DNA from 3 places in the Caballeronia sp. ATUFL_F1_KS39 genome. Region 3 is predicted to be linked to each of the others. Evidence: predicted binding sites of a transcription regulator. Region 3 holds the regulator's gene; each other region holds the start of a gene.

Region 1 (3,269 bases), on a different contig from region 3:
ATGCCGGTCGGCACCTCGATTTCGTCGACGCCGTCGAACGCCAGATAGACCGGCGATCCGCACAGCGGGCAATGATGCCGCCTGCCCGTCGCGGAGCTCGCCCACGCGACCGTGTCGCCCGTCACGGCAAACGCATGGCGCGGAAAGATCGCGTAAACGCCGAACGGCGCACCGTGGATGCGCCGGCACGTCATGCAGTGACACAGATTCACTTCCTTCGGCGCGCCCGCGACGCGCACCCGCACCGCGCCGCACGCACATCCCCCTTCGTGAAGCGGCTGATTCATCGGGTGAAGTAGCCGCGGTTCTGCATGCATTCGCTGTAGGCGCGCCAGTAGCGCGTCATCGGCGGCTCGGGCGGCGGCAGCGGCGGCATCTTCATGTCGCCGCCGTAGATCGCGTCGGATGCGCCGGATGCGCCCGCCGCCATCGATGCGGGCATCGCCGGCATGCCGGGCATCGCGCCGGATGCGGGATGCGGCAAGGCGGTCACGCCCGTCGCGCCGGACGCACCCGACGCGGCGATCGCCGCCGATGCGCCCGATGCAGGCGCCGCCGCAGACGCCGCGAGCGCACCCGATGCGCCCGCCGCACTCGCCGGCAACGGCGGCTCGACCGGACGCGGCGGCGTGAGCGTGCGCGTGTCGCGCTGCGCCTGAGCGTCGCGCGATGGCGCTTGCGACTCGCGCGCCATGTTCACTTTGGTCGTCTGATTGGCGTAGCCGTAGCAGGCGGCGTTATCGATCGATTGCTGCCACGCGCTCTGGCTGCGGCCTGGCACGGTGAGCGGCTGTTGCGCGAAGGCGGCGCCACACGCCGCGAGCAAAACGAATCCCGCGTAAGTGGAAGGTCTCATTGGCTTGCAGTTCCCCGATGCGGTTTTATTAGTCGTTGCAGTTTCTTGCGCCGCTCGGACACACTTCGAGCGACGCGAGTCTGCGCCGGGCCTGCTGTCAAGGATACCGCGCCCGCCGAACCGTCCACGCCAGAAGCACTGGCATCTTCCGCCAACTTTCAGACGATGCGCGGCGCGGCGCACATTTGCCGCGATGAACCGCGCATCAGAACTTCATGCCGACGCCAAGGCCGATCACCCACGGATCGATCTTGAGCGAGCCGAGATCGGCGCCGCCCGCCGATGCGCTCGTTCGCATCCAGATCTTCTTCACGTCGGCGTTGACGAACAAATTCTTCGCCACCTGTACGTCGACGCCCACCTGCAACGCCGGGCCGAAGCTGCTGTGCTTGATCGACACGGGCGTGTCGCCCGCCTTGAGCTTGTCGTTGTAGAAGTACGTATAGTTCACGCCCGCGCCGACATACGGACGCACGCGCCCCGCGTGATTGAAGTGATATTGCAGAAGCAGCGTCGGCGGCAGCACGCCTACGCCGCCAAGCCCGCCGATGTTCGACGTCACCTGATGCCGCGACGTGCCGAGAATCAATTCCACACCGATGTCATCGCGGATCATGTACGTGAAATCGAGCTCCGGCACGATCGCGTTGTTGACGTTGACACCGAGCGTGCCGAGCGTGCCCCCCGCTGTCACATCGGGCTGAATGCTGATCGCGCGCAGGCGAACCAGCACATCGCCGGCGTGGATGCCGCCCATCGCATCGCTCGACGATGCATCGCCTGCCGCCTGCGCCGCGCCCGCGAACAACGCCGCGCATGCCATGACGATTGCCCCGAGACCCTTTCTCATTTTTAGCTCACTCACGTTAAAAGTGAGAATTGTCCGAGCGAGGGTCGGTCGCGCCTTTGACCACAATCAACGCGCGCCAGACGCGCGCCGCCTATCGCGGCAAGCCTTGCGCGCGGACAAGCATGCTTTACGCATCGGCGGGTCTGCGACCGCGCGCCACTTGCGGGCGGGTCCGCGCCTTGCTGAACGAAGAGAACGTGCAGAACAAAGGGAGGAAGCAGATGAGACCCACAATCGGCACACTCGGGCGCATGACGGGGATTCTGCTCGGCGGCACATTGGCCGTCGTGGCGAGCGCGCAGCAGGCGCCGCAAAAACCGAACAAGCTCGATTACGACAGTACGCCCGCGTATCAGGAGAAAAACGTGACGCCGCCCGCTGCGGCCGCCGCGAATGCCAGCGATGCGCTGAAGACGCGGCCGGGCAAGACGTCATCGGGCAAGGGCGCAGCGCCCGACCGGCCGAACGGACTCGGCTTCGACTCGGGCGCGAGCGGCATGAGCAAGAAGCAGTAGATCACGCGTCGGCCGGCTTGTCCGGCCACGGCCACGTCGAATAGCGCGACGGCTTTTCCGCTTCCGCTTCCGCTGCCGGCGTGGCTTCGTGCGCAGGCGCCGCGCTCGTTGCGACTTCGGGGAGATCCTCGCCGAACCACGGCACTTCCTTGCGCCGCTCTTCCATGTAGGCGTTCCAGCCCTTCGCGTTGTCCGCGAAGAGATCGTGCTTCACGGTGTTCGCCAGCATCGGGCGATTCAGCGTTTCATCGAGCAGCGCTTTCGGCCAAACGAAAAACGCGCCCGATGCACGGCGGATGAAATCGCGCGGCGGCATGGTCGCGTCGACGAAGCCGAGCAGCGTGAAGCCCGCGAGCGCGTCGTTGCCCTTCACCGCTTCGCCGATGCTCGCGTATTCGTCGGCGCATTGGCTCAGGCAAAACACGGACTCCAGCACGTCGCCGAGATGCAGCAGCAGTGCGCGTCGTTCGTAGGGATCTTGCGTGGCGGTCTCTTGTTTCGTCATTCGCTGTTCCGATATGTCGAGGGTGGATTCTGCGGCGCGCGCACTGTCGCACGGGCCGCGTTCATCTCGAATTTTAGCGAACCCGGCGTCACGCGTCGGCGCGCCAGCGCCCCGATCACTTCACAAAGCGCGTGCGAAAGCTCAGTCGATAATCATTCGGCGATACACCGAGCCGCCGCGTGAACACGAGCCGCATGCGGTCCGCCGTGCCGAAGCCGCAGTCGTAGGCGATGGTTTTCAGCGGCGTGTCGCTGCTTTCGAGCATATTGCGCGCCGCGTCGACGCGCGCCCGTCCGACGAACTCGTGCGGCGTCAACTGCGCGAGTTGCACGAAGGCGCGCGCGAAGTTGCGCTCGCTCATGCCCGCGACGCTCGCCATGCGCGCGACGGACAGCCGCTCGCCGATGTGCTCCATGACGTACGCCTGCACTTTCGCGACCGGCGACGTGTCGTCGGCGGGGGCGCTCAGATACGGGCTGAACTGTGATTGTCCGCCGCGCCGCTGCGCGCTTTCATCGACTCACATTCCGGAGCTTCAAACAT
Region 2 (3,269 bases), on a different contig from region 3:
GCTTCGGTGTGGACGGGGTCCGGGGCGTTGTCATCGGTGGCGCAGCGGGAGACACGATCCGTGCGGCGAAAGGAGGACGCGTGGTGTATGCGGGTAACGAGATCGCGGGCTACGGCAGCCTCGTAATACTGAAACATGACAGTCGCTACCTGACTGCCTATGGCCATATCCAAAACGTTCTGACCAAGGAAGGGGCCGACGTAACGAAGGGGCAAGCCATCGCGACGATGGGCGCTCAAACGAATGGTCAGCCATCGCTGCTTTTCGAGGTGAGACGGGATCGTCAGCCAGTCGATCCCCTGCCCTACCTTTCCGACTGCGCTTCGTGATCCGTCGAACGTCAGGTCAGGTTACTTGCTCTCGAACAAAGCGATATGCACCGAATGAACATGCTTCAGCCGCGCATCCTCAGCGCCTTCGCCTGCATCCTGTTGATCGCCGGATGTGCAGCCTCTCTGTCCGAGCAAGGCAATGAGGGCGCTTCGACAAACCAACCGGCGAGCGCATCGAGCCTTCCGGTTCAATCCGCAAACGACGATTGCGTTTCGACCGAAATCACTTCATCCGACCGGCCGGACGAGACACCGACCGCGCGCGCGTACCATCAAGCCGGGATTGCATCCTGGTACGGGCGAACGTTTCACGGTCGACGCACCGCCAGCGGCGAGCGCTTCGACATGTATGCCATGACAGCGGCACATCGCACGCTACCGCTCGGATCGTGGATCCGCGTCACGCTTCCGGGAGGGAGCCCGTCCGTCCTCGTCCGAATCAACGATCGCGGTCCGGTTTCACGCAACAGAATCATCGATCTGTCATACGGGGCAGCCGCTGCGCTGGGCATTGTCCGGCGTGGTTCGGCCCAAGTCGAATTATCGACCGATTCCGGTTTCCATACTCCGTCGTAGACTGCCGCTCCCATGTCTCGACTCTCACACAAGCGGGCACCGTCCCCCCGCCTCCCACTCACCAAGGCAATGCTCCTTCCATTGCCGCCTATGCACCGCAACTCATGACGCGCCGGTCCTGCATCTTCCTGTTCGTGCTGATCTACCTTCTGGGTTGCGTCCTGGCTGCGATCGACACCAAGGGGAGTCCGATCGACGTGATGCAGGCGACCATGTCCGCATGGAGCGCTTCGAACCGCGAGGCCATTGCCGATGCGAGCCAGCGACGGCGCGATGAAATCGAGCGATCGAATGCCATTCGGGAATCCCGGCCTCTCGCCGGGCTTTAGCGAGAAGAACCGAAGAAGGCGCCTGAGCCGTGGCTTCACCTAGGCACGCGGCTCGGCTCCAACACGTGAGACGATCGAACCCGGCGAAGTTATCGCGGCGATCCATCGCGCGCGGCTCGAACACGCTTTGACGTCGCTTTATCACACTCGCAATTCCATCCCTTCGTTGTAGACTCGCCTGCTCCTTTCGGAGTAGGCAAAAAGTTCCGCCTTCGCGCGACACTCCGTCGCATCAACTTGATCTGAAACAAAATTTCAACCATTCGCGTCATCGCGAAAAATCGCGCGTGGCATGATCTTGACGCGGCGCAAAGCCGTGCAACGGCGTTCTTCCCGGGACGCTTCGATCATCGAAACCAGCGAATGCAATGAATGAAAATACCCAACGTTTAGCAGTGCCATTGTTATCGGGGTTGATAGCCAGTCTTTGTCTTTCGGGATGCAAGCTGGAGGTGTTGGACTCGAAAGGCGTGATTGGCGCAGCGGAATCGTCGCTGATCGCCACCGCGACTTACGCCATGCTTCTCGTCGTAGTCCCGGTGATCCTGCTCACCCTGTTCATCGCATGGCGCTATCGCGCGTCCAACACGAAGGCCACGTATGCGCCGAAATGGGCGCATTCCACGGCCATCGAAGTCGTGGTCTGGGCGATTCCCGCAGCCATCATCCTGTACCTCGGCATCCTCACGTGGAAAACCACGCACGAGCTCGATCCGTACAAGCCGCTGCAATCCGAAGTCAAGCCGATCAACGTCGAAGTCGTGGCGCTCGACTGGAAGTGGCTGTTCATCTATCCGGATCTTGGCGTCGCGTCGGTGAACCAGCTCGCGTTCCCGGTCGGCACGCCGGTGAACTTCCGCATCACGTCCGATTCGGTGATGAATTCGTTCTTCATCCCGCAACTCGGCAGCCAGATCTACGCGATGGCGGGCATGCAGACGAAGCTGCACCTGATGGCCGATCACGCAGGCGACTACGCAGGCATCTCGGCGAACTACAGCGGCAAGGGCTTCTCCGACATGAAGTTCCGTGCACTGGCCATGTCCAACAAAGACTTCGACGCGTGGCTGAAGCAGGTCAAGAACGCGCCCGAGAATCTGAGCATGGACGTCTACGCCGGCGTCGCGCGTCCGAGCGAAAAGGTCGCGGTGCGCTACTTCTCGACCGTCGATCCGAAGCTCTTCAACAACATCGTCGCGAAGTACAACTACGGCAACTCGGTCGTAGGCGCAAATTGTGTAACCAAGGGGTAAGCCATGTTCGGCAAACTAACGCTTGAGGCGATCCCGTACCACGAGCCAATCATCATGGGGGCGACCGTCTTCATGGCGGTCCTCGCGCTCGGTACGGTCGGCCTTATCACTAAACTCGGCAAATGGGGCTGGCTCTGGCGCGAGTATCTGACTTCGGTCGATCACAAGCGCATCGGCGTCATGTATCTGGTCGTCGCCGGGCTGATGCTCGTGCGCGGCTTCGCCGACGCCGTCATGATGCGCGTGCAACAGGCCATCGCGCTCGATGGGCCCGGCTATCTGCCGCCGCATCACTTCGACCAGATCTTCACGGCCCACGGCACGATCATGATCTTCTTCATGGCCATGGCGCTGCTGGTCGCGTTCTTCAACCTCGTCGTGCCCCTGCAGATCGGCGCGCGTGACGTGGCGTTCCCGTTCATCAACTCGCTGTCGTTCTGGATGACGGCCGTCGCCGCCATTCTGATCAACCTGTCGCTGTTCATCGGCGAGTTCTCGACGACGGGCTGGCTCGCGTATCCGCCGCTCTCCGAGACGCAGTTCAATCCGGGCGTCGGAGTCGACTACTATATCTGGGCGTTGCAGTTGTCCGGCGTCGGCACGCTGCTCACCGCGGTGAACTTCTTCGTGACGATCGTGAAGATGCGCGCGCCCGGCATGACGTGGATGAAGATGCCGGTCTTCACGTGGACGGCGTTCTGCTCGAACGTGCTGATCATGGCGACGTTCCCGATCCTGACCGTCGCGCTCGCGCTGCTTGCGCTGGACCGTTACCTCGG
Region 3 (3,269 bases):
CGTGCCGGCGACCTTCGAGCTGTGCCAGCAGATCGTCGCGGCGGGCGGCACCATCGCGAATGTCGGCGTGCATGGCGTGAAGGCCGATCTGCATCTCGAATCGCTCTGGGATCGCAACATCAGCATCACGACGCGTCTCGTCGATACGGTCAGCACGCCGATGCTGCTCAAGACCGTGCGCGCGGGGCGGCTGCAGCCGAAGCAGCTCATCACGCACCGCTTCACGCTCGCGCGCGCGCTCGACGCTTACGACACCTTTGGCCGCGCGGCGGAAACGAACGCGCTGAAGGTCATCATCGAAATCTGAAGTGGGCGGCCTTCAGCGGGAAGCCGTGCGGGCCGGAAAACGATGTACCGCAAAATCCTGGTTGCGCTCGATGGCAGCGAGTGCTCGCAACGCGCGCTCGACGAAGCGATCCGCATCGGCGCGCGTGCGCGAGTGAATGTCGTGTACGTGATCGACGTGGCCGCGCTTTCGTCGTATCCGGCGCAGTATCGCGTGAACGTGCGCGAGGAAGGCGGGCACGCGCTCGATATCGCGTATGCGCGCGTGATCGATGCGGGCATCGAATGCGAAACGGAACTCGCGGAGACGCGCAACGTCACCGATACGATCGCGAAGTGCCTGCAGCGCCGCGCGGTGCACATGCCCGCGGATCTCGTCGTGATGGGCACGCATGGCCGGACCGGGTTGCGCAGGCTCGCGCTCGGCAGCGTCGCGGAAGCGTTCGTCAGACGCTCGACGTGTCCGGTGCTGCTCACGCGCGCACCGAAGCATGTCGCGAAAGACGCGTGAGCCACGACGAGTGAGGCGCGCCCGCGCGATGGCCTGACCGGAGAACAATGACATGGGCCTCGGAATGCAGATCGCCTGCCTCGGCTTCGCGGGCTCGAGCGCGATCGAACGCGAAGCGGGCGTCGAACTCGTGCGGCTTGCGGGCGTCGCGAAAGACATCGTCGATTGCAGGCTCACGATCAAGGCGTCGCTCGATCGCGCGGGACGCACCGTCTTCGACGCGCAACTGGTTCTGCTCACGCGCGATTCCGAGCAGGTCACGGTGCAACGCAGCACACACGCCGACGTGAACGCGGCGCTGCGTCATACATTCGATGACGCCGTTCAGCTGCTGCTTCAGCGCGGCGCGCCGGATGCGATTTGATCCAGATCAATACGCGCTCCGAAACCGTGGCCAAAACTAAGTGGATATGCGCTGCGCCGGCTGGCGTCGCATCAACGTTCCACGAGGTATCGGCATGATCGTTACGTTTCCGAGTCAGCCGCCCGTCTATCAGGGCGATGTCCCTTCGCTCACTTTCGCCGCCTTCGCGGACGGTGAGCCGATCGAGTGCACCATTTCGGCCGAAGCGCTGGAGGATCACTTCGGCGCGGCGTCGTGGCGTGAGGAAGATCTGCAGCAGGCGTTCGAGAGCCATCGCTCGTCGATAGAAGGCGCCGCCGAACATGTGCTGAGCCGCGTCGGCGGCACGTCGGTGATGCTGCGCAGCGGATTTTTCCGCTTTCGCGAAGCGCGCGCTCAGACTGCTTCGAGCCGCGCCTGATCGAGGATCCGCACGTCCTTGCCGCGCGCGTCGATCACGCCGGCCTTTTGCAGCCGCGAGAACATGCGGCTGACGGTTTCGATCTTCAGCCCGAGATAGCTGCCGATTTCCTCGCGCGTCATGCGCAGCACGAATTGCGCGGGCGAATAGCCGCGCGCCTTCATGCGCGTCGACAGATTGAGCAGGAAGGCCGCGACGCGCTGCTCCGCCGTCATCGTGCCGAGCAGCATCATCAGATTGGATTCGCGCACGATCTCGCCGCACATCATGCGATGAACGTGATGCTGCACCGCCTTCACTTCGCGGCACAGCAATTCGAGCAGATCGAACGGAACGATGCAGACGACGCTGTCTTCCAGCGCGATGGCGTCGCACGCGTGGCGGTCGGTGCTCACGCCGTCGAACCCGAGGGGCTCGGCCGCCAGATGAAAGCCCGTGACCTGCTCGTGTCCTTCGCGATGCATGACGACGGTCTTGAAGCAGCCGCTGCGCAGCGCATAGAGACTCTGGAAGGGATCGCCGCTGCGGAAAAGCGTTTCGCCGCGCCGCACGAAGCGCGTCGAGCTGATCATCGCGTCGAGACGCTGATAATCGACCGGCGACAAGCCGGACGGCATGCAGATGCGCTTCATCGAACACGTCGAGCAACGCGTGCTCGGCGGCTTCGCGTCGACGTGCATGCCGGGACTGTCTGCGCTCGCGGAAATCATGCTGCGCCTCCTGTCGAACCGGATCGCGCATCGACGCGCGATCCCGCATGTCACCTGTCCAATTATGGAGTGCGCTGTCTCGAAAAAATGTCGGTGCTGGCTGATCGTGCCGTAGGCATTCGGGAAGACGTGTAGGGAAATGCCGACACGCGCCGCTTCGATTCAGGCGCTGTCGTCGTCGAAAAGCTGATGGCGCACCGCGTAGCGCACGAGCGCGGCTTCGTGGGGAATCTGCATTTTTTCGAGGATGCGCGCTTTGTAGGTGCTGATGGTCTTCGCGCTCACGCACAACGCCTCGCCGATATCGCTGATGGATTCGCCCGCGCACAGCCGCCGGAACACTTCGAACTCGCGGTTCGACAATCGCTGATGCGGTAGCGCATCGTCAGGTTCGGTGAGGCTTTGCGCGAAGCGTTCGGCCATCGCGAGGCTCACGTACGCGCCGCCCGACGCGACCTTGGCGACCGCCGCGACCAGCTCCGCGCTCGCGCTTTCCTTCGTCAGATAGCCCGACGCGCCGGCCTTGAACGCGCGCGCGGCGTATTGCTGCTCGGCGTGCATCGTGAGCACGAGAATGCGCAGCGCGGGCTTTTCGTCCTTGATCTGCTTGAGCAGGTCGAGGCCGCTGCGGCCGGGCATCGACAGATCGAGCACGAGCACGTCTGCCTCCGTTGCGCGCACGAGCGCGAGCGTGCCCGGCCCGTCGCTCGCTTCGCCGGCGACCTCGAAGCCGTGCGCGTTCGCGAGGATATGGCGCAGGCCGTCGCGCACGAGCGCGTGGTCATCGGCGATCAGGACTTTCGTCGTCATGGATTCGGTTCTTCCGTTTCGCGGCCCGGCACCAGCAGAACGGGACACCGCGACAGCCGCGCGAAACCTTCCGCGACGCTGCCGAGCACGATCCGCCGCAAGCCGCGCCGCCCGTGCGTGCCCATGACGACGAGATCGGCGCGGAAATCGTCGGCGCAATGACGGATGCGCTGCGGGATGTCATCGCCG

Evidence for each region. Region 3 encodes FNR, which switches genes on or off when oxygen is low (the NO sensors DNR and NnrR bind a similar motif). Its sites were predicted from a motif close to TTGATNNNNATCAA; they were not measured.
Region 1: the regulator FNR is predicted to act here: its motif matches at 1,763-1,776, upstream of NCR93_RS17585 (OmpW/AlkL family protein).
Region 2: the regulator FNR is predicted to act here: its motif matches at 1,475-1,488, upstream of cyoA (ubiquinol oxidase subunit II).

Annotation. Positions count from the first base shown of each region.
Region 1 covers NZ_JALQDZ010000036.1:95,145-98,413, forward strand. Annotated here, with positions in the region: gene NCR93_RS17575 (GFA family protein) at 1-287, opposite strand, end outside; gene NCR93_RS17580 (hypothetical protein) at 284-856, opposite strand; gene NCR93_RS17585 (OmpW/AlkL family protein) at 1,062-1,679, opposite strand; gene NCR93_RS17590 (hypothetical protein) at 1,928-2,221, shown strand; gene NCR93_RS17595 (hypothetical protein) at 2,223-2,726, opposite strand; partial or broken gene NCR93_RS17600 (helix-turn-helix domain-containing protein) at 2,842-3,234, opposite strand; gene NCR93_RS17605 (HD domain-containing protein) at 3,268-3,269, shown strand, end outside.
Region 2 covers NZ_JALQDZ010000043.1:99,659-102,927, forward strand. Annotated here, with positions in the region: gene NCR93_RS23330 (peptidoglycan DD-metalloendopeptidase family protein) at 1-329, shown strand, start outside; gene NCR93_RS23335 (septal ring lytic transglycosylase RlpA family protein) at 384-908, shown strand; gene NCR93_RS23340 (hypothetical protein) at 1,013-1,237, shown strand; gene cyoA (ubiquinol oxidase subunit II) at 1,606-2,490, shown strand; gene cyoB (cytochrome o ubiquinol oxidase subunit I) at 2,494-3,269, shown strand, end outside.
Region 3 covers NZ_JALQDZ010000048.1:81,461-84,729, forward strand. Annotated here, with positions in the region: gene NCR93_RS24955 (zinc-dependent alcohol dehydrogenase family protein) at 1-307, shown strand, start outside; gene NCR93_RS24960 (universal stress protein) at 350-796, shown strand; gene NCR93_RS24965 (hypothetical protein) at 849-1,160, shown strand; gene NCR93_RS24970 (DUF1488 family protein) at 1,255-1,560, shown strand; gene fnr (fumarate/nitrate reduction transcriptional regulator Fnr) at 1,536-2,270, opposite strand; gene NCR93_RS24980 (response regulator) at 2,433-3,080, opposite strand; gene NCR93_RS24985 (universal stress protein) at 3,077-3,269, opposite strand, start outside.